Prosthecobacter dejongeii: one gene and its partner. The protein of the gene in region 2 interacts with the protein of the main gene of each other region in a pairwise test. Links are inferred from orthologs where the notes say so. Each region holds a gene or a part of one and is shown on either strand. Other genes may lie near its edges. The genes, in order: purT and HNQ64_RS05225.

Region 1 (15,764 bases), on a different replicon or contig from region 2:
TTTGCTCACGCTCACGAGCTCTTGGCCGAAGGCGGCACTCTCGTCGTCGCCCTGCACAACGACTGGGGTGCGAAACGGATGGAACAGCACCTAGCTGAAGTCGCTCCCGAGGTCAGAACGCTCTCCAAAAATCACAGTCGCGTCTTCTGGGCCACTCATACCTCCCCCTGGAAGACCGATGTCCTCGCGCAGTGGAAAACGAATGGCGCCATGCAGCGCATCCTTGAAGGAAAGTTCTGGTCTCAACCCGGTCTCTTTAACTGGGACCGCGTGGATGAAGGCTCCGCCCTCCTTACCCAGCACCTCCCTCATTCCTTGAGCGGCGCCGTCGCAGATCTTGGCTCAAGCTGGGGTTACCTCAGCGATCACATCCTCCGCCACTGCCCGAATCTCCGCAGCGTGGACATGTATGAGGCCGATGCACGCGCGCTAGAATGCGCCCGGCGGAATACCGGGCTCGTTCCTGTGCCTGTGCGCCCGCGCATCCTGTGGAAAGACGTCACTCAAGGCGTTGGCACTGCTTGTTATGACACCATCATCATGAATCCTCCCTTTCATGATGGCCGTGAGACCAACACCATGCTGGGCCTCAAGTTCATCACCGTCGCTGCCCAGGCCCTCCGCACCACGGGAGACCTCTGGCTCGTCGCCAACAAACACCTCCCTTATGAGAACCTCATGAAGGAGGCTTTCGAGCATCAACGGACCGTGGCCGAGACCCGCAATTTCAAAGTTTTGCACGGCAGCAAACCCACACTGGTGACGCGGCAAGTGAAGAGAAAACCCCGTCGTTAATTTTTCGTTCATGAAAATGCAAAACTCTCTTGCAAACATCGTCAGCAGGTCTTAACTCCACGCCCGCACGAAAGTGAATGGGTAGGTGCCCGAGTGGTTAAAGGGGGAAGACTGTAAATCTTCTGGCTTACGCCTACGCTGGTTCGAACCCAGCCCTGCCCACCATTTTCTATCCTGCGGAAAGCATAAAAAAGCCCGACTCAATGAGTCGGGCTTTTTTGTTATTTGGGCTGATTGAAGGCCCAATCTGATTACAGGCGAATGTCCATGGCCTGGGCTGCGCGGTGGGCTTTGGCGCGGGCTTCATCCACATCCGCTCCACGGGCCAGAGTCACGGCCATGCGGCGCTGACCACTCACAGTGGGTTTACCAAACAGACGCATTTGAGTATCAGGCTCTGCGAGGACTTTATCCAGAGAGCCAAACTGGACCTGGGAGGAATCCCCTTCGACAAGCACCGCGCAGCTCGCGCTCGGGCCATGCTGGTGGATGTTAGGGATCGGCAGGCCTAGGATGGCTCGCACGTGGAGCGCAAACTCCGAAAGGTCTTGGGAAATCAGGGTCACGAGCCCGGTGTCATGAGGGCGCGGTGAAACTTCGCTAAAGATGACTTCATCGCCCTTGATAAACAGCTCCACGCCAAACAGACCTCGCCCGCCTAAAGCCTCCGTGATCGCTCCCGCCATGTGCTCTGCGGCGGCCAGGGCCTTCTCACTCATCGGGTGCGGCTGCCAGGACTCACGATAGTCACCTTTGATCTGCGTGTGGCCCACCGGGGCACAGAAAGAAGTGCCTCCTGCATGGCGCACGGTGAGCATGGTGATCTCATAATCAAAGTCCACAAACCCCTCGACGATGACTTTGCCTTTCCCAGCACGACCGCCCTCTTGAGCATACTGCCAGGAGTGAGCGATATCGGCCTCCGTCTTAACCACGCTCTGGCCTTTGCCGGAAGATGACATGATGGGCTTCACCACACACGGCATGCCGATTTCTGCGATGGCAGCACGGAATTCCTCCTCCGTTTGTGCAAAGATGTAGGGAGAGCTTTTCAGCCCCAATTCTTCTGCGGCCAGACGGCGAATGCCTTCACGATTCATCGTCAGCTTCGCCGCACGGGCCGTGGGTACGACGGTGAAGCCTTCGTTCTCCAGTTCCAACAGTGTATCCGTGGCGATGGCCTCAATCTCAGGCACGATGAAGTTCGGCTTTTCAATTTCAATGAGACGACGCAGCGCCTCGCCATCCAGCATGGAAATCACATGGCTGCGGTGCGCCACCTGCATGGCAGGGGCATTGGCATAACGATCCACCGCGATGACCTCGCAGCCGAGACGTTGCAGTTCAATGACGACTTCTTTGCCCAGCTCACCCGAGCCGAGGAGCATGACTTTCGTTGCCGTGGAGGAAAGAGGGGTACCGATGCGGGACATGCCCCCATTTTGGCCGGGCATTGCGCCACGTCAATTCAGGGACACAGCTCCGAGTGAAGGAACCACCACTTCTTCGCCTTCTTTCAGCTTCCGGTCCGCAGGCAGTTTATTCATCTCACGGATTTTTTCAGGTGTGGTGTTAAACAGGGCCGCCACGGTATTGATATCATCTCCACGCTCCAGTCGGTAAGCCACGATACCTCGACGATTGCTGCTGGTGGGAGGGGCCGGCTTTGGCAGCGGCTCATACGCTGGCGCAGGGGCCAAAGCAGGTGCTGGTGATGGCGAAGGGGCTGATGGCTCAGGCTGGGCCGCCATCAAGCTGGCTCCAGGAAGCGGCACCGTGTCTGAATCAGCAGCCGGATAAGTAGGGGATGGAGGCGCCGGGCGGGCAGCACCGCCACCAGGGATGATCAAGCGCTGGCCAGGTTCGATCAAATTGGAGTTCTTCAGTTTGTTCGCCGCAGCGACTGACGCGGTCGAAACCCCATGCATCTTAGCAATCGCGCCCAGGCTTTCGCCTCTTTTCACCAAATGCGAACGTGAAGATGGAGCCGATGCCACTGAAGATCCCGCAGAAGCACGTTTCCCCGACGAATTACTCCCCTTTCCTGGAATGGTCAGCCTTTCGCCGACCAGAAGGCGGTCTGGGTAAGCGGAAGGATTGGCACGAGCAAGCGCATCTTGAGACACCCCATGAGCATGGGCTATTTGTGAAAAAGTATCTCCAGGCCTGACCGTGTGAGAGCTAGCTGAGTTCGATTCTGCAAACACAGCAGCATTCCCATGCCCCGGAATTCGGATCGTTTGCCCCACTGAAATGGTCTCACCTGAAAGGCGATTGGCGGACTTGATCGCATTGATGCTAGTGCTGTGTTTATCAGCAATCCTCCAAAGCGTATCCCCAGGTCTGACGGTGTAAGTCTTCCCTGTTTCAGGCAGGTAGCTCTCCCCGCCCTCAATGGTGGTCATTCCCTGACCGCGCTCGAGACTGCTAAGACGACGATCTTGGTGAGCATCGTTTTTTTCCAAACGCGCCACCTTGGACTCGAGGCTCACAGGCTTGCTTTGCGTGTTTTTGGTCACACTGCTCTTAGGCTTGCTCACACTCGCCCCCTTGATCGTCGGTGGTTTGTAGCTAGACGGAGCTTGGTTGGGGGGAGGAGTGCCAAACCCAGGTTGGTAACCCTGTGTTCTCGCGGGAGCAGGGCCAGCAGGCAGCCGGGCCTGAGGGGTACGCTGAGTGGTGCCAGGTGGCACGTAGGCAGAGCCTGGCTGCCGATAGTATGGCTGCTGAACAGCACCGGGTGCTCCAGGGCTCTGGGCCTGCGCCAGAGAAACGCTGAACATCAAGGCCAGAATGGCCCAACGAGGATGCTTCGCAAAAAAGACGGCAGGCTTCGCTTTCATGATTTATATTTTAGTGAATATAATAGTTCAGGCCAATTAAATATTTTAAAAATTTGAACAATTTTTGAAAAAGACTTCCTCCAACTTTTCTGTTCTGCGAAGCCGCCCCCTGTCGAAGTGGCTACGTGGCGCAGCATCATACCTGGCGCTGGCAGGTGCTTTTGCATCAACCGCCTGGCTTTCTGCGAAAATGGAGAATTTGCCTAGCGTGAACCTCGGCCCCTGGGATTTGGAGAAAATACCGCTGGTTGTGGTGGATGCCGGTCATGGTGGGCATGATGGCGGTGCGGTGGCGGGGGGAACTCTTGAAAAAAAGCTCGCTTTGGCTTTGGCACTCCGCCTGCGGGATGAATTGATCACCCTGGGGTTGAGAGTCAAAATGACCCGGGATTCCGATGTTTTTTTACCCCTAGAAGAAAGGGCTGCCCTGGCGGACGAATGGCAGGCTGATGCCTTCATCAGCGTGCATCTAAATACCAGCGCCAGCCCCGAGGTGCACGGCATTGAGACTTATTACAACGAGCGAAAATCACTCGCTGCGCAAAGAGCGCTGCAGGTAAAGTGGTCACTCGCGAAAGGTCCCGTGCAGGATCTTCGCGGGCGCAGACTGGCTGAAAGTCTCCAGCGTCATGCTTGCCGTGGGACCGAGGCCGTGGATCGTGGGATCAAGCAAAGGAATTACGCTGTGGTCAGTCAGACTCAGGTGCCCGCAGCCTTGATCGAATGCGGTTTTCTGACCCACGAAGCCGAAGCAGCATCACTCAAAAATCCTGACTACCAAAAGAAACTCACACTGGCGATTGCTCGAGGCATGGCGGAGTTTTTGAAAATTCAAGGCAGGTATCCTCCGCATGGAGTGCTCTTAGACTCCCAAGAACCCACCGAGGAAACTCCCGAAACGGCAGCTCCCTAAGCTGAAAAAAACAGAGTTGCACTGGCACGCTTACCGCCACCTGATAAAGCTCTGTCTATCGCCTGATAATCCATGAACGCCCCTTTCCGCCAAAGACTGCTCTGGACGCTCGTCCTCGCGCTAGGCGTTTCCGGGTGGCTGTACACCACTTTTGCAGCCGTTCACTATACTTGGAATTGGGAAAAGGCCTGGATTTACCGCTCCCAGCTCATGTGGGGCTGGGTGACCACCCTGCTAGTCTCTCTGGGAGCAATCATGGTGAGTATCGTCGTAGGATTCACCCTGATGCTAGGTCGGCGCACACGCATCCTACCGCTGCGCCTCTTCTGCACAGGCACGGTGGAATTGCTTCGCGGGTCCCCTTTCCTAGTCCAGCTTTTAATTGGTTATTACATCATCGCCACCGCCTGGAAGATCAATGATCCCTTAGTGGTGGGGACGCTTCTGCTAGGCTTGTTTGAAGGGGCATACCTGGCAGAAATCTTTCGCGGAGCCATCGAAAGCATCGGCGCGACCCAGCGTGAGGCCGCCCGCGCGGTGGGTTTTAGCAAGGTGCAGATGTATCGCTATGTCATCATTCCCCAGGCCGTGCGGCGTGCCCTACCTGGCACGACAGGGCAGCTCGTTTCTCTGATCAAGGATTCATCCCTGCTCTCAGTGATTGGCGTTGAAGAACTGGTGCAGAAGGTCAAAATCCTGAACAGCAGCAGCTACACAGCCCTGGAAGGTTACCTGCCACTAGCAGCTGCCTACCTCATCGTCACGCTGCCCCTTTCCTGGTATGCCGGCCGTCTTGAGAGGAGGTTCGCCTATGAAACTTGAGACACGAAAGGTCGTTAAGCGTTATGGCGACTTCATCGCTCTAGATGAGGCCAGCTTTCAAACGGGTGACGATGCCCGCGTGGTCGCCCTTCTTGGGCCCAGTGGCGGGGGGAAGTCCACTCTACTGCGCGTGCTGGGCGGCCTGCTGGTGCCCGAGGCCGGAGAGGTCCGGGTGAATGACCAAATGCTTCCTCAAGACGATGCTGCAGCCCTTCTGGGCCTCCGGCAAAACGGGTTTGTCTTTCAGGGCTACAACCTTTTCCCTCATCTCACCGCGCTACAAAATGTCACCCTGCCCCTGACCGTCGTGCATGGTCAGCCAGCAGACGCAGCCCACCGACGCGCCACGGAACTGTTAGATCGCCTGGGCTTAGCCCAGCATCTGCATAAACGCCCAGCGGAACTCTCTGGCGGGCAGCAGCAACGCGCCGCCATCGCCCGCGCACTGGCTTCCAAACCAAGACTCCTTCTTCTGGACGAACCCACCTCTGCGCTGGATCCCGTCATGACAGGAGAGGTGCTGGACGTCATTCGAGAACTGGCCCAAGAAGGCCAGCAAATCGTCCTAGCCACCCACGAAATCAGTTTTGCCCGATTGGTGGCGGACTGGGTGGTATTCTTGGCACAGGGAAAAGTGGTTGAATCCTGTTCTGCTGTTAAGTTTTTTGACGACCCCTCGTCATCCTATGCGAAGGAGTATTTGACGGCCCTGACGAAATATCGTTGAATGGGAGGCGGGGTCACTCGGTCGAAGGCTGCATGGCAGCTAGATTGAACGACTCACGTCTAAAAAGTATCAATGCAAGTAACGTTCGTGACGAAAAAGGGTATTGCCTGCTGACAAGGTGATAATTCCGATAACAAACGCTTGCTAAATACAAGGCTAATTATAAAATCCATATAGATGCGCCCTCTTTCAGAATCCAGTACGGGTCTTAGTCTTTGGCAAAACCCTGCCAGACAGGGGCCTTTTCATCTCAGCGCTTTTTTAGCGGATGCCGCCGAACGCACTCCCACGACCACTCTGACCGTGGACGGCATGGAATTCACGTGTGAACAGGCTTGGATGAGTGTGCTCCGCATCGCCACCTGGCTGCAACAGAATGGCGTTTCCCGTGGGGACAAAGTGGTCACCGTGTTACGCCACAGCTCGGACCTGCATTTGATCACTTTGGCAGTGGCACACATCGGTGCCGTGGTTTCTGTGATCTCTCCGCAGATCCGCCAAGAAGCTTTCAAATCCATACTAGAAGAAGCTGAACCAGTTTGCCTCTTCCTGGAAAAGACCAGTCATCATCTCAAAGCCATGGCTGAAAACATCCTGACGGTCTGGATGACGGAAGGACTGAACGGCGGCGAATGGGACGAGGCCGAATTCAGTGAAGTAATGAATACACGTCCCGCATGGGGCATGCGTTTCCCTGGAAAGTCCGAGGATCCTGCGTTTTTGGTGTTTCCCTCCAGTGGCGTGGCACAGTCTCACGGCATTCTGCTTTCTCACGAAAAAGTGCGTCACATGCTTGCGGCCCAATCGGGTAGAGAAGAAGGCATCTTTTCTCTTTTCGTAGACTCACCGGCGTCATCCCCGAATCTCGCGGTCCTAGAAGCCTAAACTGGCGAGGCTAAATGGTACACGGAGAGGGATTCGAACCCCCGACCAACTCGGTGTAAACGAGCCGCTCTACCACTGAGCTATCCGTGCCTCGCGGGATGGGATTATTCGAGATGTGGAGCGACTGCGCAAGGGCGAATTGTAAGATATTGAAGACTGTTTCTTCGAAGATGCTGTTCGATCAGAAAACAGTGAGTGAAAATCTCCAGACTGATGGGTGATTTTAGGCTAAAAGGGGTTCTTTCAGATGTTTGCACCATCTTTCTCCCTCACATTCCCCGCTCAATGGCTGGCGCAAGCTGCCAGGACCTGGCCTGAACAGGTTTTCATTTCCGGGGAACAGCCACTGACGTTTTCTGAAGCCTACCAGGAGGTGAGCCGGATCGCTGTTTGGATGGAACAACGAGGCATCAGAAGAGGCGATCGTATCTTGTTAATTTTGCCAAATAGTGCTGAGGCGGTGTTGATTCTCTTAGCAGCACTTCAGCAAGGGGTGATCTTTTCTGTCCTAAGCCCACAGTTACAGCCGGAAGGGCTGCAACGAATCATTTCCCAATGCGGCCCGAAGGTCGTCTTTTTAGATCAAAGCACAGGCCATTTGCAGGGGACCGTTTCTCCAGACCAGGCGGTCTTTTTAGAAAATGTAAAGTGGCCTACCATTGAGGATGTGGACAGCCCGTCCCCCGCCGTCTTGCAGCCTGAGGATATCGCCTTCTTGGTATTTACCTCTGGCAGCACGGGTACCCCGCGTGGAGTCATGCTCACCCAAAAAAATGTAGGCTTTGTCTGCCCGGCTATTCTGGCACGGCTGAAATACAGGGCAGAAGACTGCATCGGCCTCTTTTTGCCCCTGGCCTTTGATTACAGCCTTTATCAGATTTTTTACGCCTGTCTCACGGGTGCGCGTTTGTTCATCGGCCGCCCCGAAAAAGTGGGGCCAGAGCTGCCCAAGATTTTAGCCCGTGAAAAGGTGACGGTGCTGCCGGGGGTGCCGACCGTGTTTGCGGCTTTGATCAAGATGCAGCGGTACCGCCCCACCTCGCTGCCATCACTGCGTATGATGACCAATACGGGTGATCACCTCCCCAAGGCCTACATTGACCACCTGCGAGAGCTTTTTCCCCAGGCACAAATTTTCCCCATGTTTGGCCTCACGGAGTGCAAACGAGTCTCCATTTTATGCCCTGAAGAATTTGAAACCCACCCTGAAAGTGTGGGGCGTCCGCTGGATGGAACGACGGTCTTTGCCGTCAACGCTGAAGGGGAAAAACTCCCCCCAGAGCAATCTGGAGAGTTGGTCGTTCAAGGGCCCCATCTTTCACCGGGTTATTGGGGAGCCGAAGAAGAGACTGCCAAACGTTTTCGCGAACTGGCTGGCACACGTAGCCTATTCACGGGTGACTATGGCATCGTGGATGCTCAAGGTTATATCACGTTTCATTCGCGAGGTGATTTTGTCATCAAACATCGTGGTACCCGCTTAAGCCCTGCTGAGGTGGAAGAAGCCGCCTGCACGATCCCGCAAATCATCTCCGCAGGCTGCGTGAAAGATGACGAACGGGACCTGCTGTGCCTTTTCCTGGCCACCACGGATGATACGCTTACGGAAGCGGGAATCCTGGCTGCCTTGGCCACGCGTCTGGAACGTGGCAAGATCCCCGACCGAGTTTACTTCCAGCCTGATTTGCCCCGAACGACTAACCAAAAGCTCGACCGCAAAGCGTTGCGTCGTTTGCTGACCACCGTGTAACCTTTCATGGACGCCCCACTCCTTCGTCTAGCCGAACAATTCGAAACACCTTTTTATGCTTATGACCTCGCCGAGGTCAAAAGGAGAACTCAGGAGCTGCGGGAAAGCTTGCCGGAAGGAGCCAGACTGCTGCACTCCTTCAAAGCCAATCCCCTGCCCTCCATTGCCGAAAAAATTCGCCTCGAAGGCGGCACCGCAGAGATCACCTCTGAAGGGGAATTGCAGGCAGCCCGACTCGCCGGCCATGATATGAGAGAAGCGCTTTACGGGGGGCCAGGAAAAACGGTAAGTGAAATCACTTCCGCCATGGCAGCAGGGGTGCGGTGGTTTTCGTGCGAGTCATGGAGAGATCTGGAGCGCATCTCCGCCGTGGCCAGTCTGCGTGCTGCGGATGCCCAGATTCTGCTGAGAGTGAACCCGGCAGAAGCTCCACAGGCCCGCCTGGCAATGACGGGGGTGGAAAGCCAATTTGGATTCGATGAAAGCCTCCTGCTAGCAGCAGGGGCCCGGGAAAAACTGCAACTTCCTCATGTCAAAATTCGGGGGATTCACGTCTATTTCGGCACTCAAGTGGCATCAGTCGAAGCCCTGACCCAAAATACCCAACGAGCCATAGAAACGGCTGAACGATTGGAGAAGGCCCTGGGCTTCGTATGCAGTGTGGTGAATGCGGGCGGGGGTTTTCCCTGGCCCTACGCTAACCAGGGATCCCCCCCTGATCTGCAAGGGCTCAGAGGGGCACTTACTGCCGTCTGGGAAGCCTCCCCACTTCATGAAACCGCAGAACTCTGGTTTGAGGCTGGGCGCTATCTATGTGCAAGCGCAGGGACGCTTGTCTCGAGAGTTTTGGATGTGAAACCTTCCCGCTCACGCACCTTTGTGGTGCTGGATACAGGCATTCATCATCTGGGGGGGATGGCGGGTCTCGGCCGCATCCCACGCAGTTCAGTGACTTTTCAAAACCTCAGTCGGCAGAGCGAAAACGAAGTCACGGCTGACATCGTGGGCCCGCTCTGCACTCCGCTGGATAGCCTGGCCCGAGGTCTAAAAATGCCCGATGTGGCCGCTGGCGATTTGCTTGCGGTCCCCAATGTTGGCGCGTATGGACTGACTGCTAGCCTGATTGGTTTCCTCAGCCATCCTGCTCCCGCTGAAATCGCCTATCTGGACGGTGAAGTGGTACAGGTGTGGCAGTGGCGGACCGGTCACCAGCAGCTTCAGTCCTGATTTGACTTTTCCTTGATAGCTACCATGTCCGATATCGCTCCCCGTCTCCTGGCCCTGCTACGCCCTCACCTGCGCATGCTCGCACCCGAGGCTCCTATCCGCCTTGAAGATGATCTGGGGAAGCTGGGGCTCGATTCACTGGAGTCCATTGATGTGCTGATGGAGATCGAAAGTGAATTTGGGGTCATCATCCCCGATGATCAAGTAACGGTGGATACACTCGCCACAGCAGGGAATCTACTGCAGGCGATTGAAGCCCAGATGGCGACCGCTTAGTGAGCAGGCCCTGCTAGGTCAGCCTACCGCATTAGAGGCCGAAATCGCCCTCGGCCATCACAGTGTGCTTGGCGACGTCTTTGAGTGCAGGTGGACAAGCATGAAAGTGGCTGACAAGAGCTTCATCCCGGATCAAAGCCCGCACGTCCAGCCAGTGCTCATCTTGAGGAAAACCGATCAACGATAAAAGATGGGCCGGGGGCCCAGGTAAATGAACCTCTCGTGAAATAAGTGCCCCCACCAAAGCGGCGAGTTCTTGGTTGTCTGCCTCCGTGGAGAAGGATTCCAGCAGCATCCACAAGTGGATGCCACGGCGGGAACGGCGGGTCAGCCATAGGTAGGAAGTCAGGCAGCCTTCTGCATCCACCACGCCTAAAAACTGGTGCTCGCGAAGCCTGGCTGCGGCGTACCAGCGCAGAGTCTCAAGGCAGATCCACTTTTCCAGCCGCCCGCTTTGCTGCCACGGACGCTCCAGTTGACGGACGTCGTTCACATTGGTGGTGAAGCGGTGACCGGGCTTCAAGGCTGGCCAAGACTGGCCAGTGAATCGGCCGAAAAGTTTACCCCAAAAACCGAGGGGTAACATCTGCCGACGGACCTTCAGTTCCCCGATCCACCCCAGGCGAAGGATCAAAGCCTGCACTTCAAGGCTAGGGGTGGAGTCTAACAAAAGGTGCGTCTTAGCCAGTCGCTGCATCTTCAACGCCATGGGCAAAGCCGCATGGCGAAACCCCTCTTGCACAACCCAGCTTGTGGCGATGAGGGCTGGCACAGGCTGGCCAGCGAAGGCATAGCGCACAGGAATAAAGCCCAGAAAACCAACCAGCCGACCAGCCGCTTTCAAAACCCAGCCGCGCTCGGCCGAATCACTGGCATGGGGATTTTCATCCCACCAGTGTTTCAACCGCTGTTGCCAAAGTTCCTCAGAAGGGCCGTCGGGTAATTCCTGGCACAAAAAAGGCACTAACTCTGCCCGCGCCGAGACGCTGTCAGTGTAAGGCTCAATGTGGCAGGACATAGCCTCCACTATGCCTAACCCAGAGAAGTAAACAACTTACAAGCCTAAATCTCCTTCTGCCAGCACGGTGTGTTTCGGCGCGTGAGACAGGTCTTTAGGCAGCAGAAAGTAATGACAGACCTGCTCTTTCCTGCGGATGAGAGTCGGCATTTGGGCGAGCCAAGGCTCATCCCCAAAATCAGTCACCGTCAGCAAGCGCCTCCGGCCTGGAAGCCGATCTGGCTCATGCACCAACGTGCCCAGCACAGCCATAAGTTCCTCGGGAGTTTCGCGGGTGGTAAATGTCTCGACCACATCCCAAGTTGCGATGCCACGGCGGCGGCGTGCGGTGATCAAAAGATAGGAGCTCAAGACCCCTGCTGCATCCACCGCCCCGATGAAGTAGTGCTGGCGCATGGGCGAAAGGCAATACCATTTCAGAGAGTCCACCGTCGTCCATTTTTCAATCCGATCTGCTTTCTGGTAAGGGCGCGCGAGGGAGGTCACTTCATTGAGATCGCTCACGATCTTCATGCCCGATGCCAGGGCTGGCCAGGGTGGCTGGCCATTGAAATAACCTAATTTGCCTAAAGCCACGTAGTGGCAAGTCACCTGCGTTTCCCCCCGCCCGCCCATTTTGACCAAGGCCGTCTGGATCTTGGGCAAAGGGGTGGAATGGACGATGACGTGCTTCTGCATGACCTCGCGCTGGTTGAGAAACATCTTCGCAGCCGCTTTGGAGTGCTTTTCATCCACCCGAAAACTGGTGGCGTACAGGCCCGGGACTGGCTGTCCCTGCCACGCAAACATAGCGGGAATAAAGCCGCCAAACCCCACAATGTCTTCCCCTGCAAGAGCCGTGTAGCCGAGATGCGAGTCTGCCTCGCGGTGGGGGTTTTTATCCCACCAAAATTCCAAACGATGCAGCCAGATGCTGACGGGTGTTTCCGGCCAGGAGACATGGAGATATGCCGCGAGTGCATCACGCGTCACAAGCCCATCATGGTGAGGAATGACCTGGGTGTTTGAAGCCATCGTTTTAATCTGGCTTAAAACGGAGTTTTTGAGATAGAAAAAATGCTTCTAACACAATTCTTACATCTTACGCCAAGGTCCTTCAGCCACATCTATGTGAACTTCGGTAAGCTAAAAGGCTCTTCTTGGGTGCCGTCATTGAGGCGTTCAGGATGCAGGCCTAACTACAGATGCTCAGAAGTCAGGATTCTCATCCATGCCAAAGTTACCCGCGCCTATACGACCTAGGGCCGAAAGAGGGGGATCGTGCTTGCTTACTTTTTGACTGGCACGGCGATGGAAATCCCCAATTCGACGGTCGGTTCACGCTCATCTTCCATGGGTATTGAGGTGGTGCGCCCACCTTCAGCCACCAGATTGAGCCCGACTGAGGACAAAAGCCCCCGGCTGGCATCGTATTGCAGAGGCTCGCCAGAAAATGGATCCACCGGGAGAGACAGCAGAAAGGTGGGAGTAAGATCATTCAACTGACGAGGCAAAGTCTGCTTTTCCGCCAAGTAACGCCTGACGGCAAAAAGGCAACGCACCAGCCCATGCCTAGCCTGGGCCAGGCTGTGTGCTTCAGGCAGCTTCAAACGAGGGGCAATGCGGTCACTGAAGTAGGTTTCTCCGCTGGAATTTGGGTGGTAAAAACGTGGCTGGGTCAGACGAATGCGGCGGCTAGGAGAGGCTGAAACGGAAAGCCGCGTGTATGGGGGCCTGCTGATCTCATCTCGCAGATCACGAAAAGCGGAGGCGAAGAGGCTAAGCGTCTCGTTCACTTTAAAAAAAAGGCGTCCAGGGCGCTGATGAAGGCGGCCTCCAGGCATGGTATCTAGCAGTTCCCCGCTGGCAGGACCGAGCAGCAGTTTCTTCTCATGTATGTAGTAAGCTGCGCAGGCTTGACGCAGGAGGTCATCCTCTGGCTGGCACTGGCTGAATTCTTTCTGAAAGCGGGCTAGCGTGGCGCTATCCAGCCGGGTGGCTTTCAAGAGCTCGGCCAAAATCTGAGCGGCAGCAGTTTGCAGCTCTAGCCCCCGATCCATGTAACCTGGCCAAGCCCAGACATCCTGCAAACGCCGGGCTATTTCCGCCAGATCAATGGCCGCGACAAAAGCAGGCTCCTCATCCCCACGCCGGGCGAGGTAAGAGGCCTGGGCCTGCAAGAGAGTCCCTACATTTCCCCAACCTGAGCGGGAACTGGCATCTTCACGATACCAGTCCGAGTGATGAGGATGCCAGTCATAGTCCTCCAAAAGATCTCGAAGATTGTCTAAAGCGGTGCCATTGACCTGCATGTAGGTGGCCAGTGAAGGCGTGTCCCAGGCCCAAGGTGGCTGTGTGCGCAAGGAGACGTTCTCCACAGGAACGATCGAGTCCAAAAAGGCTCGCAGTTTGGTGGGTGCCTGGATCACGGGTGTCTGGTCCACAGCCATGACAGGGCGCAGATCCTCATCCGATTCGCGCGGCGAATCATGCAAGTAAATCCAGGCTAGGAGGGTAAACCCTAAGGTGCCCAAGCTCAAAGAGATCAACGTGCCCCAAGACTGACGATGAACACGACGACGGAGCGTGCGCTTTCGCCGGCGCTCTGTTGGATGAGGGTGCTCAGGATCTGACTGAGGAGCCGCAGGTGGGAAGAGAATCTCTGGATCAGCCGCGAGCGGAGAGACTGGCTCTGGCACTTTGGGCAATGCAGTGGGCGCTTGCTTTTTCGGAGGCACTCCCGGTGGCCTAAAACGCATGTCTTCTGCCACGAGGTTGGCGACTTTTGTTTCGGTCGCGGGAGCCGGGGCTGGCGGAGGTGGTCTTGGCTCTGGAGCTTCAAATCTCAAGACGGTGCCATGAGCGGCAATGTCAGGAACATGAGCGGGCTGAGCCTGTGAACTGGGAGTGAAACGCGGGCTTTCCAGTGCCCCTGGATCAACCAATGGAGTGGCGGAGGATCGCGTGGAATTGGACCTCTTTTCGTTGGCATAGGAGGGAGGGGTCCACTCGCTCTCAAAGCTCCACGGAGAGTCCCAATCATCCTGCGGAACATTCCACGACATCGCCCCCAACTCAGCGCGGGCTTTAGAGAAGCGTGGATGGTGACTCATGCAGACAGAGAGGCGGTAAGCTCAATTCTCAACCGGAGCTAACTCCAGCCCAAAGAAGTCCAAAAAGACCTGGCGATAAACGGCCCGTTTAAATTTGGGCACCCAAGACATCTGGAATTCTTCCGGCTTGATCCAGCGCCAGTGGCTGAACTCCTGATGAGTGGCGGCGAGATTGACATCGCTATCCTGACCCAAAAAACGACAGCGGAAATAGCTCTGCTCCTGGCCACCGTAGATGCCGTATTTCAGGCGACCTTTGGCAAAGGCATAACGGTAACCATCGCGACGCTCGAGCAGCATCACTTTATCTGGGGTAACCCCGATCTCCTCAGCCATCTCTCGATACATGGCGGTTTCTGCATCTTCGCCATCGTCAATGCCGCCCTGAGGGAACTGCCAAGCCCCAGGAATGTTGATCCGCTCAGCGACAAAAATCTCATCCTGCTCATTGGTCAGGATAATCCCGACATTGGGGCGATAAAGGATGGGAATGGTGATGGGCGTGGCGTGACTTTCAGACATGGGGCGGCACAGAATACGTCCTTAAGGCCTGCTGTCACCTAGGGATCCATCAAGCAACGAGATGATACCGCCAAGTGCCAGCGAAGCGCACACTGTCAGGTTCGTCTGAGAGGGCGGCCATGGCCTCGCTTATCTTTCCAGGCAGGCTAGGAAGTTTCAGATGAGGGCGGATTTCCACCAAAGGCTGGAGAACAAATCGACGCAGATGAAGACGCGGATGCGGCACCGTGAGGACGGGATCTGTGCTGACATAATCTCCCGCATAAAGGAGATCTAAATCCAATGTGCGAGGGGCATGGTGGGCACGCTCAGGAGGGCGCCCCATCAGGGACTCGACTGCGACCAAATGGGCATGTAGCTCCACAGGGGTGAGTGGCGCCTGAAGCTCAATCACCGAATTCAAAAAAGCCTGGGTTCCAGGCGCACAATCCACCGGCTCCGTTTCATACAACGAAGCACCCGCCAGGAGCTGGGCCTGAGGGATGCGATGGAGGAGATGCGCCACCCCCTGCTCCAAGTTCGCACGCCGATCTCCCAAGTTGGACCCCAGGGCGATGCCAAAAGCGATAGCGGACATGAAGGGGGAAACAGCGTGCTGTTTACTTCAGTCCGAGCACGTCCTGCATGTCATAAAGACCGGCGGGTTTATCGGCCAACCAACGAGCGGCACGTACGGCACCGCCTGCGAAGGTATCACGGCTGCTAGCTTTATGAGTGAGTTCCACACGCTCGCCCACATTCGCAAAAACGACGGTGTGATCTCCCACGACATCCCCACCGCGCAAGGCGTGGACGCCGATCTCCTTCGGCGTGCGGGCCCCCACATCGCCAAAACGGCCATGACGACAGTCGGTATCATAATCCAGACCACGGACATCAGCCAAGATCTCCACC
Region 2 (15,857 bases):
CTTTTACCCCCAAAATCACCGTTTTTAACGCCTCCTCACCCGCCCAACTCCCCTTCTTCCCAAAAAACACCCCAACTTCCCCACTCCACCCTCACCCCCTAACCAATATTGATAGTTAGGCCTGGCGCTTGCGCGCCAGGCGCCAGACTAACCATCCCACCACGTTGACCACGGCCAGCGCGCCTAACAATTGCGTCAACGAGTGTGCTAGCGATCCTTTGCCCAACCCGCTGCCTACTAAGGTAAAGGCAACATTTAGAGGGAGATACCCCGCCAGAGTGCCGAACAAAAAGGTGGCGTGTGCCACCTCCGTCACGCCTAGGAGGACATTGAGGACCAGGCCTGGCAGCATCATCTGGCGCACCCAGAAAACTTTCAGCCAGGAAGGTTTCTCCAGCATCTGGCGCAGCCACGGCCATTTTTCCGCCCGTGCCAGTACCGCCCGGCGCGCTCCGGCGCGTGTCATTAAAAAAGCGCCATAGGACCCCATTACCGATCCCGCTAACGATAAACCCAGGCCTTCCACAAAACCAAAGATGAGGCCTGCACCAGCGCAGAGCGGCAAGCGAGGTAACCCTATCATGACCCCACCCGCGCAGGCGAGGATGAAGCTGAGGTGGCCTATCCAGCCGAGTTCATCCACAAAGTCTTTCCAGGCCTGGATGTTGGTGAGCCATGCTTTCAGGGGTGTAAAATGAGCGACCAGGAGAAAGAAGGCGATGATCCCCACGAGGATGAGCATGCGCCGATTTTCCCGGCCCATGGAACGAGTGGTTTCGTCCTCCAGCCTAGCTTGGTCAGTGATTTCCACGTTTGCAGACAGTGGGCTGGCTGGGGTGGGGGCTGCGTGGTCAGGGTCCGTTCCGTTCATTTCAGGGCAATCAGCGCTGCCCCAGAGGCTTCTCAACACAGAATCTGCATCTTTATTCAAGGGTTGGCCTACTCTGAACGTTTCCTGAGTCACTGCTATGAATACAGCTCTCTCTTCCCGCCGCCAGTTTCTCCAGCGCAGCAGCCGGGCACTGGCCTCGGGTTTACTGGCCGTGCCCGCTCTACAGGCTGTGGAAGCTTTGCCCAAATCTGAAACGCTCGTTCAACAACTCTACGGCAGCCTCAAAGAAGAACAGCGGAAGCTGCTGTGTTTTGGCTGGGAGGACGCGCGCCGTCTTAAAGTGGATAATAACTGGCACATCACGCCTCAAAAAATCGGTGAGGTTCTAGGGGCGGATCAGCAGGATCTCGTGCGCCAAATTTTTGATGGGCTGCACAGCGAGGAATATAAGAAGGAAGTTTGGCGCCAGTTTGATCAGGACAATAAGAGCGATGGAGGCTTTGCCAGCTCTTCCATCGCTCTTTTTGGTCAGCCGGGATCTGGGAAATTCGAATTCGTGCTCACGGGCCGTCACTGTACCCGCCGCTGCGATGGAAACAGTGAGACGGGCACCGCTTTTGGTGGGCCGATCTTTTATGGCCATGCGGCCAAGGGATTTTATGAAAAGCCTGATCACGCCGGCAATGCCTATTGGTACCAGGCCAAACGCGCCAATGAAGTCTTTCAAGCGCTGGACGGTCGGCAACGACAGCTCGCATTGAAAGGAGACTCTCGTGAGGAAACGGGCAATAAAACCGTGAAACTGACCGGTAAAACCTCTGGACTGGATGGCATTCCCATGACGGAACTGACGGCTGACCAAAAGGGACTCGTGCGCCAAGTCCTGGGCGATCTCCTCAAACCTTTCCGCCCCGAGGATGCAAAAGAATCCCTCCAATACATCGAAGCCGCAGGGTTTGATCACCTCCACATGGCCTTTTACCAAAATCAGGATGTGGGTAAAGATGGGGTATGGGACGTGTGGCAGATTGAGGGCCCATCCATGATTTGGTATTTCCGGGGAGACCCGCATGTCCATTGCTGGGCACATATTAAAGAAAAAGCCTGAGAAAGTGAGGCTTCTTAGTTGACAGGATCGGGAAATGCTAGCGAACGTACTTCGCGTCATCCCACTCCCGTCTCTTGGATTCTCTTTATTACATCTCGAAAGGCCAGAAAACCGTCGGGCCCTGTAGCCTAGATGATCTTTATGGCTACATCGCATACGGGTCCATTCGCGATAGTGATCTCGTGCGTCGAGAAGGCTCGACGGAGTGGACGCCGCTGCGCCAATTAGAAGAATTGCAAATTGACCCCGCAGATCCCGCGACAGTCCGTGACATCACCACCCGGCGGCGCACCGCCCGCCTACGTGACTATGCCAAGGTGCCGGTAGATCAGCGGGCTGGAGTGGTTTTGCAGAGATTGATCAGCGGCTTTCTCTTTTTTCCGCCTCTTTTGTGGAAAGGGGCGAGGGCCGTTTTCCAAGATCGCATCTATTCTTCCAGGGCGGATGCAAAGGGCTATCTTCTCTATTGGCCGCGCTGGATCGAGACGGTGGTGATGGTTCTATTGGTGATTCAAAGCATCGTTTGGCTCTTAGGTGTTGCCTGGCTCTGGCAAAAAGGCACACCTCTGGCTCACGAAATCATCGCCCTCTTGCGCACAGGCATTGCGGATTTGCAGGATTGGCTCGGAAAATAAAAAAATTGGAGAGGCCTAGTCTCGCCTGGCAACCATTTGTTTGATTTTTAACAAAAACGAATATTTCCATTGCCTTTGATGTTATGGAAAATATAATAGGTGTGGTTTTGGCTCCTTATGCCTGCTCTATACGTCCATTCCTCCCCACGACACGTCGCTAAGCGACTGCTGATCGCCATTGCTTTGGGCGCACTGATTTTGGCTACTTCCCATGCTCAGCAGGGTTTTCCGGCTGATGATAGCGCTACCATCAAGGTGAACTTCCCCAGCACACCCGTGCAGGCCATTATTCCTTTTTATACTCAGATCACAGGGAAAAAGATCATTTTGGACTCCGCTCTCCAGGGAGAGCCGCTGCGCATCATCGCTCCGCAGCCTCTCACACGCCGTGAAGCCGTCGCGTTTATCGAGGCGACCTTGCTGCTGAATGGTTACGCCATCATTCCAGTGGATGCTACGACGGTGAAACTCATTCATCACAATGGCGGTAAAAGCCCTACGCCTGAGGGACTCAAAGTCTATAATTCCATCAAGGACCTGCCAGACAATGAAGAGCTGTGCCATTTTGTAATGCCTTTGGTGCACATCTCCCCGGACGAAGCTTCCAAGGCTTTTCAGCAGGTGATCAAGCTGCATAGCTACGGAGCCATCATGCCCATGAAAAATGCGGCGGCTCTGATCATCACCGAGAACAGCACCACCATCCGCAGCATCTATGAGATCGCCCAGGTGATTGATGTGCCGCCGGCAGAAATCGCCAATGAAATGATCAAACTGGAGCGCAGCGATGCTGAAAGCGTGGCCGAAATCATCAGCGAGATCTATGCTGAAGAGGAAAAAACGGAGGCTGCGCCTGCCCAGGCAGCCCCTGCGCCGCCCGCTGTGGCGGCCAATGGCAGTCGCGCCCCCGCAGTTAATCCCCTGGGTGCCGCCAATACGGCCAATACCAACCCCAGCGTGGCCCGGGTCAAAGTCATCCCCCATCGCCGCACCAACAGCCTCCTTGTCATCGCTCGTCCGGTGGATATCACCTACATCCGTGGGCTGGTAGATAAGCTGGATCAGCAGGCCGATGACGTGACCTTTCTGAAGCGCAAGCTGGCCTACCTGGACGTGGGCGATTTTTTACCCGTGGCCTACAATGCCCTGGCGAAGGATACCGACATCCAGAATGACGGGGCGGATGCCGCCTCCGGGGGGGGACGACGCAGCAGCAGCAGCCGACGCCCCACCGCCAGTTCCAATACCCCCTCCACAGATGCCTCACGGGACAGCTCCGGCCTGAACAACGCCTACGGGCAGGGTGGGCAAAGCGGTTTCGGCTTCAATGGGAATGGCCAGAACAGCCGCGCCGAGCGTAGCCTGCTGGATGATCCTGACGCTGTCTCTGCGCCCGAATCCCTCGTGGTGGGCAAGACCCTGCTCATCGCGGAACCGCAGTCCAATAGCCTCGTCGTCAGCGGCTCGCCCGAGCACATCGCCGTCATTGACCAGCTCATCCAGGAAATGGATGTGCGGCCACAGCAGGTGTACATCAGCACCATCATCGGCCAACTCAACCTGGGGGGCGATTTCAACTACGGTTTCGATTTCTTGAACATGCTGGATGATTTCACCCTGCGGCAGAAAAACGTCACCTCCCCTGGCGGAGGCACAGGGGTCGCTGGTGCTCTGGACATTCCCTTCAATCTGGAAAACTTCGGTACCGGTTCCATGAGCTTTTATGGCCAGCTCGGTTCACTCAGCCGCTACGTGAATGTCTTGGAAGGAAACAAGGACTTCAAGGTGCTGTCCAGCCCTAGCATGTACACCACGAACAATGGCAAGGCCGTCATTTCCAGCGGTCAGCGTATCGCCGTGCCCGTGAATATCCTTTCGAATGCAGGCATCAACAACATCGCTGCCACCAGCGCTAGCATTGACTACCGAGACGTGGTGCTAAAGCTAGAAGTGGTACCCCTGATCAATAACGACAATGAAGTGACCCTGCGCATCGCTCAGGTGAATGACAACATCGTGGGAGAACAGACCATCTCTGGAAACACCGTGCCCACCATCGGCACCCAAGAATTACTCACCACGGTGACAGTGCGGGACGGGGCCACCGTGGTCCTAGGCGGGCTCATCACAGAGCGGACGGGCAAGACTGAGCGGGGCGGTATTTTCCTCCGCCGCGTCCCTGTGCTGAAGCATCTTTTTGGCACCACGGAGAAATCCACGTCGCGGGATGAATTGCTCATCTTCATCCAGCCTAAAATCATCAACTCCACCGCCCATTTGGATAGCCCCAACAGCATCGAGGCGAAACGTTCTCGCATCATGGAAGAGACCCTACGTTTTGGCATGCCTCTGGAGGAGGTGCCGAGAGCCCAACCCGCAGGTAAATAGAACCCCGTGTTCCCAGGGCTACAGCGGCCATTTTCTTTTTGCATGTTCCGGGCGGCACGTGGCATAAGAAGGAACCCCCTCCTTTGTCTGCATGGTCGCGCTCCCCCCTCCCAGCCCCATTTCTTGGTTACGCTGGGCTGTTTGGGCGCTGATGATGGGCTGCATCGCCTGGGGATATGTGTTCTTGGCAGGACAAAAAATTGAGCAGGGCCTGGCTTCCCCTTTAAGCCCGCTGGAGCAGCGGCATTTGGCGTTGACCCAAGCCACGCAGGCGGATTTTAAGCCCGACTTCACCCACAGCGTCTCTGACCCGCTAAAAAAACTCGTCCCGCATCGCACCGATGGCCTTGTCCAGCCGCTTTGGCCCTGGTTAGCCGCGTTAAGTCTGGATGTCCAAAATTTAACGGGCTCCCTGCATGACCTTGCCTGGTTCCGCGTGGGTCTCACCCTGGGGGGCTTGATTTTATTGGGCTTGGTATGCGCACGCCACTTCGCCCTGCCCGCCGCCTTATTGGTCGTCGCCTTGACGGCTTTTCACGGGTGGCTAGGGACGGTGGCCACTTTTTCAGGGGCTACCCTTTTCCACCTGTTTCTTCTGCTCACCTGGCTGGCTTGTCTGTACGCGCTGCAACGGAATTCGCTGTGGGTTTACGGTTTGGTCGGTGGTTTTGGGGCCTTGGCCTACCTGTCCGTGGATCGCATCCTGCCCCTGGTCGCCGTATTTATCATCGTCAGTACCCTGCGAGCCCTCTGGGGCTGGATGGCGGCCCACTGGTGCACGCACGAAGGCACTTCCCTGTGGGTGCGGCGCAATCATCTGTTCGGCCTCCTGCTACTGGTCACAGCCGTCGGCTTCATCGCAGGTCCGCGCATGACAGAGGCCAATCGCCAGTTTGGCCATGCCGCCTTTCATTACACCGACTCGATCCGCTGGCTGGATCACCGGGAAGCTGCAGAAACCTGGATCGAGAACCACCCAGATCGAGCTAGCCTGGAAAAGATCCCCGCGCTTGCCCAGCCCAGCGCTCACTTGTACTTTCAAACTCACTCCACCCAAGAGGCCCAGCAGCGCCTTCTGGCAGGCGCGGCCCTCTTGTTAGGCCGCTTGAAAGGCCGTGGCGGAGAGGTGCTGGCCGTGCTTTTTGTCCTGCTATTCGCCTTCACCCTCGCCTGTCGTTTCTCGACCCCCAAGGCCTGCCATGCGGGTGAACGCCTGCATCCTGAGACGGTGCCCACCGTGCTGTTTTTAATCACCGCCACCCTGACCTATGGTGTCATTGCCGCCTGGGATGTGGCCGTCATGCCTGCCAATTACCTGCACGCCCTCACTGCGCCGCTTACCCTCAGTCTCCTCTGGGGCTGTGAAAGTGTGCTGCGCCGGGCCCGGCGGCGAGGGGCGAGCTGGCTCGTCAGCCGTGGTTATCAGATCACCCTCTGGCTGCTCCTGGCCATGACGTTGACCCAATTCTGGAGATCTGCCTTCGCTGCCGCCTGAAGCCTGCCTTGACTCCCCCGTGCCACGGGTAGAGTGCAGCCTTCCCCCCATGGCAGCTCGCAAGCCCACGTTCATCCTCTCCTTCGATTTCGATGGCACGCTGGTGCATCACGATAGCACGCCTGTGTTTCACCCCATGCTGGGGCAGATGATCCAGCAACTGCGCAACCTAGGTGCTGCCTGGGTCATCAACACCGGCCGTAGCCTCCCCCAGACCCTCCAGGGACTGGCTCAATACGGCATTTTCATGGAGCCTGACTACATCATCGCCATGGAGTGCGATATCTACAAACCTGGGCTGTTCAGCAAGTGGACCGACTTTGGCCCCTGGAACAAACAGGCGCGCAAAGCTCACGAGCGTTTCGTCAAAGACCACCAGGCCTCCCTAAAGGCCATCCGTGAAATGGTGGAGACCCAGACTCAGGGCCAATTCCTCGCCGGAGACTACGGGGAACTGGGCATCGTCGGCAGCAGTGAAGAGGAGTTGGACATGGTTTGCAGCTTCATTGATGCCCACATCCGGCAGTTCCCAGACATCGGCTACCATCGCAATGGCATCTACCTGCGCTTTGCCCACAGCGCCTACAGCAAAGGTACCGCCCTCAGCGAATTGGCCAGGCTGCTCGGGCTCAATGCCAGCCAGTGCTTTGCGGCCGGCGATAACCTGAACGATCTCTCCATGCTAGATCCCCGCCACGCCAGCATGATCGCCACTCCAGGCAATGGACTTCCCGTGGTCAAAGCCCACGTGCAGAGCCATGGCGGCTTCGTCGCGCAGCGATATGCCAGCGAAGGCATGATCGAGGCCCTCACCCATTTTTTTGGCACCGCCAAAAGCTGAGCTTCCTAAAGCTCGCCCACCTCTCACTGCCCCTTTTGAATGAACGCCACGTCCAACGTCCACATCGCCTCCAACATCCCCCTGCCTGCTCCGCTAGCCCTCGTCGCTGAGCTGCCTCCCACGGAAACTCAGGCCGCCTTTGTCAGCCAGGCTCGCACAGAGATTCGCAACATTTTGTTCGGCGATGACAAACGCTTCCTCGTCATCGTGGGCCCCTGCTCCATTCACGACCCCGAAGCCGGGCTGGAATATGCCGCCAAACTGGCCGCTCTGGCCCGCGAGCTAAAGGACCGCCTATGCATTGTCATGCGCGTTTATTTTGAAAAACCCCGTACCACGGTGGGCTGGAAGGGCCTGATCATGGACCCCGACCTGGATGGCACCTGCAACATCCCCGATGGCTTGCGTCTTGCCCGCCGCATCCTGCGTGATGTGCTGGAGCTGGGCCTGGCGACTGCCACCGAGCTGCTGGACCCCATCACCCCCCAATACATTGCCGATCTCATCTGCTGGAGCGCCGTCGGGGCCCGCACCACGGAGTCCCAAACCCATCGTCAGATGGCCTCCGGCCTATCCATGCCCCTCGGGTTTAAAAACGGTACCTTTGGCCATATCTCCCCAGCGGTAAACGCCATCAAGGCCGCCATGCAGCCGCAGACCTTTCTAGGCGTGAGCGAAGACGGCATCGCCTCCGCCGTCACCACCTCCGGCAATCCTGACTGCCACATCATCCTGCGTGGCGGCGAAGACGGCCCGAACTACGGGGCCGATGACGTGGCCGAGACCCGCGCTGCTCTGGAGGCCGCGAAGCTGAAACCCGCCATCATGATTGACGCCAGCCACGGCAACTGCGCCAAAGACCACCAACGCATGCCGCAAGTCTTTCGCGAAATCGTCCGTCAGCGCGCCGCCGGGGAGGAATCCATCATCGGCGCCATGCTGGAAAGCAATCTCGTGGGAGGGAACCAGAAATTCCCCCGCCCACTGAATGAGCTGACCCGTGGCCAATCCATCACCGATGCCTGCATGGACTGGGCCACCACCGAGCAAGCCCTGCGCGAGGCCCATGCCTTGCTAGGCTAAAAAGATCAATAATCGCGAGCTAGCAAGTAATCCGCCAGTTCGCGCAGGCGACCGCCGCGGTTGCCGAAGACAGCGAGGGCATCGTGCGCCACCTGGGTGAGGCGGTGGGCTTCCTCGCGGGAGGCATCGAGACCGATGAGTGCCGGGTAAGTGGATTTCTCAGAAGCGAGGTCTTTACCCGCACTTTTGCCCAGCTTTTCACTGGTCTGAGTGACATCCAGGATGTCATCAATGATCTGAAAAGCGAGGCCCGTGGCCATGCCGAAATCACTCAGCGCCTGCAATTCTTCCGGCTGACAGTCGGCGCTCATGCCGCCCAGTTTCAGGCTGGTGGTCAGCAGGGCAGCCGTTTTGTTTTCGTGAATGAAACGCAGGGACTCCAGAGGTAGTTTTTTCCCCTCCCCTTCCAGGTCGGCCACCTGGCCACCCACAAGGTGCAGACTGCCTGCCGTGCGAGCTAGCTCGGTCACCAGAGCACCCGCGTGATAACGCACCGTGATGGGCGTCTTCACCACCAGCTCAAAAGCCAGGGCCTGCAAAGCATCGCCAGCGAGGATAGCGATGCCATCTCCATACACCTTGTGGCAGGTGGGCACCCCGCGACGGAAATCATCATTGTCCATGCTGGGCAGGTCGTCATGAATCAGCGAATACGTATGCAGACACTCCACCGCCACTGCGGCAAACGAGGCACTTTCTTTGCTGCCGCCTGCTGCCTCCGCTGCCGCTAGGCAAAGGATAGGGCGCAAGCGTTTCCCCCCAGCAAAGATGCTGTGGCGCATGGCTTTGTGGATGGTGGCCGGGGCCGTTTCAGCGGAAGGAATGAGGCGATCAAGAACTGCATCCACAAAGGTGCAGCGATCCGTGAGGTAGGTCTTCAGGTCGGACATTAAAACAGGTAACAAGGGAAAACAGACAGGAGGATTCAGTGATGATTGCGCCGGAGATCCTCAGCCAAATGCTGGAAATCTCCTACCTCACACCATTTCACAAAGCGCTCTGTGAGGCGCTTCAGTTCATCCCATTCGTGACGGATTTTGGCGGCCTCAGGCTTGCTAATGCAGTTATCGGCAGCGGCTTGGCTGATGGCAGAAAGGAGATCCGCAAACTGTTGCACGATCTCCTGCGTGGCCGGCATCACCTCGCGCCCAGGCTGCTTGCCAGTGGGCGGGTTTTTCACCAGCACGCCTTCCGCCTGCTGGCAGAGCCACTGGATGAGGTGATCATCCCCCGTTAGCTCATAGAGCTGGCGCACACGGTCGAGGGGGTTAGAAGCTCCGCTACCGTCGTCTTCATCACGCTGCCCCCACTTGTAAACAAGCGACAGAGACACGCCCATTTTGGCCGCGATTTCTTTCACATGCCCTTTGTCTAAGGCCTGGCGGATGACTTCATGGGACTCCATGCGCTCTGTTTTTCACGAACGCAGGCCGCTTGGCAAGCTTGAATGCATGCACGCGGGGAGATTCACACCCGACTTCTGGCCTCAAGCCAGCTCTGCACATCCCCAGGCAGCCACATCCCCCATGCGGGCATAAACCTCCCGATTTTGAGCACTGTTTTCCAAAAGATCCTCGCAAAAACGCACCTGCCCTGGCTCAAACACCGTGATGAAACAGGATCCCCCAAAGCGGAAGTAACCCTTTTCATCTCCCTTTAAGACGGGCGTATCTGGCGCGGATGTATGGACCACGGAGCCGACACAAGTGGCCCCCACCTCCAGCAAAAGCACCTCCCCAAATGGACCCGTGGCTAAACGCGTGAGGTAGCGTTTATTCTCCCAGAAGATGCTGGGCCTCTGGAGAAAGGCGATGGGGCTGACGGAATAAAGAGGACCGTGAATCAACTGCGGTTTATCCGCAGTGCCTCCACAGGGAAAATGAAACCGATGGTAATCTGTGGGACAGAGACGGGAAATGAGCACGCTACCTTTTTCAAACCGTTCTGCGAAAGCGGCATCCCCAAGCAATGCAGGCAGATCAAAGCGCACGCCCTTGATGAAAAAATCCCGGCACTGAGACACGTCTGGAATGACAAAGTGGCGACCGTCTGCCGGGAAGGCCACTGCGGCGGGGTCTGCCACGATGGGCCGGGCCGAGGGCTTCAACTGACGATAAAAGAAATCATTGAAGCTGCCGTAGCTGCTCACAGGATCAGCAAACTCCGCCTCATCCACCCTGAATTTTTCAATGAACGGGCGAATGCGGGCAGCACTCTTCGGTTCATCCATTTGGCGCCCATACCAGTCTGAAAAGAGAGCCCGCTTCACCAGCACGTGCAGGGCGATTTTGCCCAGCGGATTTTCATAGACAAAGCGCAAGGGCCCTTCGCCATAAACGGCCTCCGTTTCCAGGCGTCGGGTCAGGCGATTGTAAAACTGGATGGGCGCAGCAGGCATGTTGTAGATACGTTTGGCAGACCATTGCCGCACCTGCCGCACCGGAGCAAATGTCTCTTGGCCCCAGGGCACGAATGTTGCATGGTGGAGGCCATGGCCGAGGACACCCCACCTCCGATACCCACGGAAAACAGCCGCCCCAGTGGTTGTGGGCGCTTTCTTGCCCTGGCCCTTGTGGGCAGCCTCCTCATCATGGGCATCATCGCCTGGAAATTTGTGGATGTGATCAAAGACGGCCTCGCCTGGATGAGCCAAGGCATGGTCACCCAAGACATCAATGAAACGTTTCGGCAGTCCGTGACACGCATCGTCTCGACTGAGGGTGACATCCTCGAAGTCGCCACCCTGGAAACGGATGAAACCGTGACCAAGTACGACATGAAGACGCTCTTTAACCAGACCGTTTATCTCGGCACCACCATCTCAGAAATTCGCACCCCCGTCGTTTATCGTTACCACATCCAGCTATCCGATGGCTGGAACCTACGGCTTGAGAACGGCCAGTGCATCGTCCACGCGCCCACTCTACGCCCCTCCCAACCCCCGGCCATCCGCACTGATCGGATGGAAAAGAAATCCGAATCTGGATGGCTGCGTTTCAATGCAGCGGAAAGCCTGGCCGAGCTGGAAAAAAACCTGACGCCGACGCTGGAGAAACGCGCGGGCAACCGCAGCCACCTCAACTTGATCCGTGAACCTGCCCGCAAGTCCGTGGCGGAATTTGTGAAAAAGTGGCTTCTCACTCAAACCAGCGCGCCCGTGGGTGAGGTGCAGAGCATCACCGTCATCTTCCCAGACGAGATCACGCCCGCAGGCCAACCCCGCACCTTGCCACCCACAGTCCAGGTGCCTTAACTTCCCGAGAGAATCTGATTCCAAAGGGCAAACAAACCATCCCATAAAAAAGCGTGCTCAATCTTTGCAGACTGAGCACGCTGAACCAGAACAAGGGCGGAGTTAACCGACCACCGTCAGATTAGAACTTGAAGCGAACGCCGGCTTGAGCACCGAAGACGTTGTCGAATGCTTCGCCATTATCCAGGCCTACGTTACCACCCACGAAGAGGTCCACCTGGGGAGCCACTTCAAACATGAGGCGAACGAACGCATTGTATTCAGAAGTGACGAGGTCATTGCTGTTGTAAGTCACACCGACGTGAGTTTCAAAAGCACCGAACTTCATGCGGAAATGTGGGGTCACATAGACACCCCAGTCATCGGTTCCGAGGTTGAAATCCGCCAGAGAAAGGTCGGCATAGCTAGCCCCCACTTCAGTGGCGAAGTGAATGTTTTCCGTCAAAGGAATGTAACCGCCGATGCCAGCATTGCCCTGCCAGTAATCGAAGTCCACGCCGACCAGATCGATGTCTGTCCAAGACCCGCGCAGGGCCAAATACAGATGATTCACTGGGCTGAATTCCACGCCGATACCTGCGCCGTGACCATCCACATCCACGCCGAGGAAATCGGCAGATGTGTAGTTATAACCCAGGGAAAGATTGGAATAAGAAATGAGGTTTTGTTCCACCACGGTTGGCTCGGGGGCCACCGGGGCAACGGGAGTCCCCGCGTAAACGGAGGCGGCAGCCAGCAAGCTGGTCAGTGAGGTGAGATAGGTTTTGGTCATGATCGTCTGAGTTGGTCGGTTTTGGGTTTAGCCCGCTACTGAAAAAATTTTGAACAGTCGCGGGACAGACATGATCTAATGAATCACGCCTGCATCCATAGGATCGCAGGAGGCATCCCTATCTGGATGTATCTTTTTATTGAAAAAGATCCGATTAAGCTGCGATGTGATCCACTTCCGGCAGACTCAGCACTGATAAAATGGTTCGCCGTAATTGATTCATCTCGATGGGTTTGATCAAGTGTGCGTGAAAGCCCGATCTGCGGGAACGGTCCACATCCTCCTCCATGCCATATCCACTGAGGGCGATGCCCCTCAACCCATGCTGGCTGCGAAGTTTCTCCATCAGTTCATTGCCGCTACCATCTGGAAGACCGAGATCACTGATGACTAGGTCAAAACGATTGGCCTCTGCCTCAGACTGGGCAGCCGTGATGGTGCCCACTGAGGTCACCCGGTAACCCGTGCGGATGAGCAGCCGCGTGAGTACCTGAAGCGTGGCCTCGTGGTCTTCGACTAACAAAATGTGTAGAGGTGGTACGCTGCCCATTTCCTCTGGCATCAGCGCTTGTGGAGAGTTCCCCATTTTACGTTCCCCACTGTTGCTGATGCCTGCTGGAGCTTCCGTGGCTCCAGGTAGCTCCACAATGAAAGTAGATCCGCGATCCGTCCCACCGCTCTCGGCACTGATGGTGCCCTGATGCAGGTCCACAATCGCCCGAGCAATGGATAAACCGAGACCGAGCCCCCCAAAGCGATGTTCCCCAGATTCATGCGCCTGCTCAAAGGGCTGAAAAATGCGTTCAATGGCGCCTTCCGTGATCCCGATGCCCGTGTCCTTCACCTCAATGCGTAGCCGCGGGGTTTCGCCTGGCTCACCCTCATCCCGTGTGCGGATGGTGATCTTTCCACCTTTAGGGGTAAATTTCACCGCATTGCGCAGCAGATTCCAAATCACCTGCTGAAAGCGCGAAGGATCTGCCATCAGGCCACATTTCTGTGCATGAAACTCACGCTCTAGCACCAGTCCTTTTTCTTGGGCATCATCTCGCACGATCTCCATCGCCAGACTGATCAAGGAGTGGGAATCACACAACTGAGGCCGCAAAGGCAGCTTCCCTTTGGCGATGCGAGTGAGGTCTAACAAATCGTCAATCAAGCGAGCTTCCAGACCGATGTTGCGCTCGATCATGCTGAGCTGCGAACGCACCTCCTGTGGCAGGCGCTCATCCTCACTCAAAGAAGTCGCTGCCATCAGCACCGGGGTGAGCGGTGTCCGCAATTCATGGGACAGAGCCGCCAGGAAATTATCCTTGGCACGGCTGGCCTGCTCCAGTTCACGCGCGCGCTCCGCCAGCATCTGGTGCCAGTGCAGCGTCTCCACCATCAAGCCGCACTGGGCTGACACCCATTCCAGCGTGCGGAAGTTATCCTGCGTCCAGTGCATCTCCTTTGTGCTACACACGAGCAGCACCCCATGGGTAGCGCCTGCCATGCGCACCGGCGTCGCCAGCACGGAACGAACGACACCTTCCGCCATGAACGGCGCTGCCAGCTCCGGTGCCTTCACCAGATCCGTCACATACGCGGTGCGGTCTTCCTCTAACACGCGCCCAGCGAGAGAACTCTCCAGCGGCCACGCTTTTGGCAGCTCCGTCAGCGGGCCTACATAGGCCTGGGCCACGAGGTCCAGCATGTCTCCATTCCGCTGCAAAAGCGCGACGGCCACGGCAGGTTCCCCCACCACCTTCAAGGTTCGCTCGCAAAGGCTATTCAAGGACTGTGCCTGCGATTCCTGATTCCGCGTGGCATCTAACATTCCCTGCAAAATATCTTCGCGATTGCTCAAGCGCTGGTTGGCCTCCACCAACTCCTCATTCTGCCGAGAGGCCTCCTCCGCCTGCGATTCGATCTCTTCCTTCTGCTGCTCCAGCTCCTCGTTCTGGGCTTTGATCTCCTCGTTCTGCTGAAAAAGCTCCTCCGTCTGCGCTTCCAACTCCGCATTCTGCGCACTGATCACCGCATTCTTTTTCTCCAATCGTGCACGCAAACGAATGATCCCATGAATCATTGAAGCCCCGACCACATTGTTAAAAATCGTGGCGGCGAGAAACCACTTCTGCTCGTCTGGACTCAGCACATGATCGGGTAGGATCCAAAACGTCTTCGCGATGGAAGCCGTGATAAACATTCCTGCCATGGCCCAGACTTGCCAGGACAGCCGCGTCCACACACACACCATCAAAGGCACCACGTAAGTGAGAGGCAGCACCATCTCCCGAAAAACATAAGTGCGGATGTAAATCCAAAGAAAGCCAACCGCGAAAGCAGCCAGCGTGGCAGGTAAAAGAGTGGGGCGGGACAGGCTCATTTTCCGTGCTTTCCTTTCTTCTGATAAAGGCATGGGGCCACACGGATGAGCCCGAGACCCGGCGGTGGATAGTCTGCCTTGCCCACCATGAGATAACCCCCAGGTCTCAACTCCGCCACCAGGCTTTGCCAGACCGGGTAAGCCGCTTCACGTTCCAGATAAATCGCCATATTTCGCCAGAGAATGAGATGCCAGGGACCTGACTCCGCCCCAGCAAAAAGATCCGCCTGCTTCCACCGGATCACATCCTGCAGGTCCTGCCGGATGAATGCGCCCATCCCATCCCGGCGGAAGTGGGCGGCCCTCACACGTTCAGGCAGGCGCTCCATCTCCTCATGGCGGTATCGGCCCGCCTGGGCGCGGTGGATAGCATCCGCACGAAAGTCCGTCCCACAAAGCTCTGCCTGTGGCAAAAAACCCATCTCAGCCATGAGGCTAGCCATGGAGTAAAGCTCCTGCCCATCGGAGCAGGCCGCGCTCCAAACACGGATTTTTCCCTGCGCCAAGCGCCAAGCATCGCTCAACACTTTCCGAGTCTGCTCAAAGACATCTTGGTCACGGTAAAAATCCGTCACGCCTAGAAGGACCGCGTTGAGGATCTCCATTCGCGCCTCAGGGGACTGCCGCAATTTAGCAATCGCAGGCCCGACTTCATGCACTTGCAAAAAACGCAAGCACGCCGCCAGACGTCGCTGCAAAAAACTGAGTCGGTAGGCTCCTCTCGGTAGTCCTGTCAGCTCAAACAACTCGCCAAAAAAGAACTTCGCCTCCTCGCTTTCAACCTGTGTCCCTGCGATTCGCTCTGGCACTGCCGCGCGAAGCTGGGTCACCCTCCCGGTTTTCGGGAGAGCGATCGTTCCTTCAAAAAACAAGTAAGCAGACATCGTTTTAAAGATAGAACCAAGCGGACACTTTCGGGTCACCCTCCCCAGTCTGATATAAGTTGCAAATCATATCCAAAATCTTGGAAGGCATTCCCGCAGCCGCTTTAAATCTTCATCCGCCCCTCCTCCTGGCGTTTCATCATATCGCGGATCTCCGTCAGTAAGGCCACGTCTGGAGGCATCGCCGCCGGGGGT

The links.
Region 1: the proteins of HNQ64_RS05225 (region 2) and purT interact in binary tests that used the Escherichia coli proteins (3 or more experiments, as listed by UniProt). The link is inferred for Prosthecobacter dejongeii from one-to-one orthologs.

The regions. Positions count from the first base shown.
Region 1 is NZ_JACHIF010000009.1:68,516-84,279, forward strand. The notes cover bases 138-2,937. They hold purT (formate-dependent phosphoribosylglycinamide formyltransferase), read right to left. Parts: upstream 2,229-2,937; coding sequence 1,047-2,228; downstream 138-1,046. Other genes in these bases: HNQ64_RS18495 (class I SAM-dependent methyltransferase), read left to right, coding at 138-795; HNQ64_RS24190 (muramidase family protein), read right to left, coding at 2,259-2,937. Outside these bases: more of HNQ64_RS18495, read left to right, coding at 1-137; more of HNQ64_RS24190, read right to left, coding at 2,938-3,638; HNQ64_RS18515 (N-acetylmuramoyl-L-alanine amidase family protein), read left to right, coding at 3,829-4,551; HNQ64_RS18520 (amino acid ABC transporter permease), read left to right, coding at 4,624-5,373; HNQ64_RS18525 (amino acid ABC transporter ATP-binding protein), read left to right, coding at 5,363-6,100; HNQ64_RS18530 (AMP-binding protein), read left to right, coding at 6,278-6,985; HNQ64_RS18540 (class I adenylate-forming enzyme family protein), read left to right, coding at 7,233-8,735; HNQ64_RS18545 (type III PLP-dependent enzyme domain-containing protein), read left to right, coding at 8,742-9,962; HNQ64_RS18550 (acyl carrier protein), read left to right, coding at 9,987-10,238; HNQ64_RS18555 (hypothetical protein), read right to left, coding at 10,270-11,256; HNQ64_RS18560 (hypothetical protein), read right to left, coding at 11,293-12,270; HNQ64_RS18565 (hypothetical protein), read right to left, coding at 12,525-14,348; HNQ64_RS18570 (RNA pyrophosphohydrolase), read right to left, coding at 14,370-14,870; folK (2-amino-4-hydroxy-6-hydroxymethyldihydropteridine diphosphokinase), read right to left, coding at 14,920-15,447; dapB (4-hydroxy-tetrahydrodipicolinate reductase), read right to left, coding at 15,470-15,764. UniProt on the Escherichia coli protein: Involved in the de novo purine biosynthesis. Catalyzes the transfer of formate to 5-phospho-ribosyl-glycinamide (GAR), producing 5-phospho-ribosyl-N-formylglycinamide (FGAR). Formate is provided by PurU via hydrolysis of 10-formyl-tetrahydrofolate.
Region 2 is NZ_JACHIF010000001.1:1,320,167-1,336,023, reverse strand. What follows is about bases 7,331-10,223. They hold HNQ64_RS05225 (polyprenyl synthetase family protein), read right to left. Parts: upstream 9,273-10,223; coding sequence 8,388-9,272; downstream 7,331-8,387. Other genes in these bases: HNQ64_RS05215 (phosphatidylserine decarboxylase), read right to left, coding at 9,869-10,223; HNQ64_RS05220 (helix-turn-helix domain-containing protein), read right to left, coding at 9,308-9,787; HNQ64_RS05230 (3-deoxy-7-phosphoheptulonate synthase), read left to right, coding at 7,339-8,382. Outside these bases: HNQ64_RS05260 (TVP38/TMEM64 family protein), read right to left, coding at 116-871; HNQ64_RS05255 (DUF3500 domain-containing protein), read left to right, coding at 969-1,940; HNQ64_RS05250 (DUF4339 domain-containing protein), read left to right, coding at 2,015-2,575; HNQ64_RS05245 (secretin N-terminal domain-containing protein), read left to right, coding at 2,693-4,963; HNQ64_RS05240 (hypothetical protein), read left to right, coding at 5,055-6,458; HNQ64_RS05235 (HAD family hydrolase), read left to right, coding at 6,508-7,299; more of HNQ64_RS05215, read right to left, coding at 10,224-10,852; HNQ64_RS05210 (hypothetical protein), read left to right, coding at 10,874-11,635; HNQ64_RS05205 (hypothetical protein), read right to left, coding at 11,757-12,407; HNQ64_RS05200 (hybrid sensor histidine kinase/response regulator), read right to left, coding at 12,562-14,778; HNQ64_RS05195 (CheR family methyltransferase), read right to left, coding at 14,775-15,662; HNQ64_RS05190 (MscL family protein), read right to left, coding at 15,767-15,857.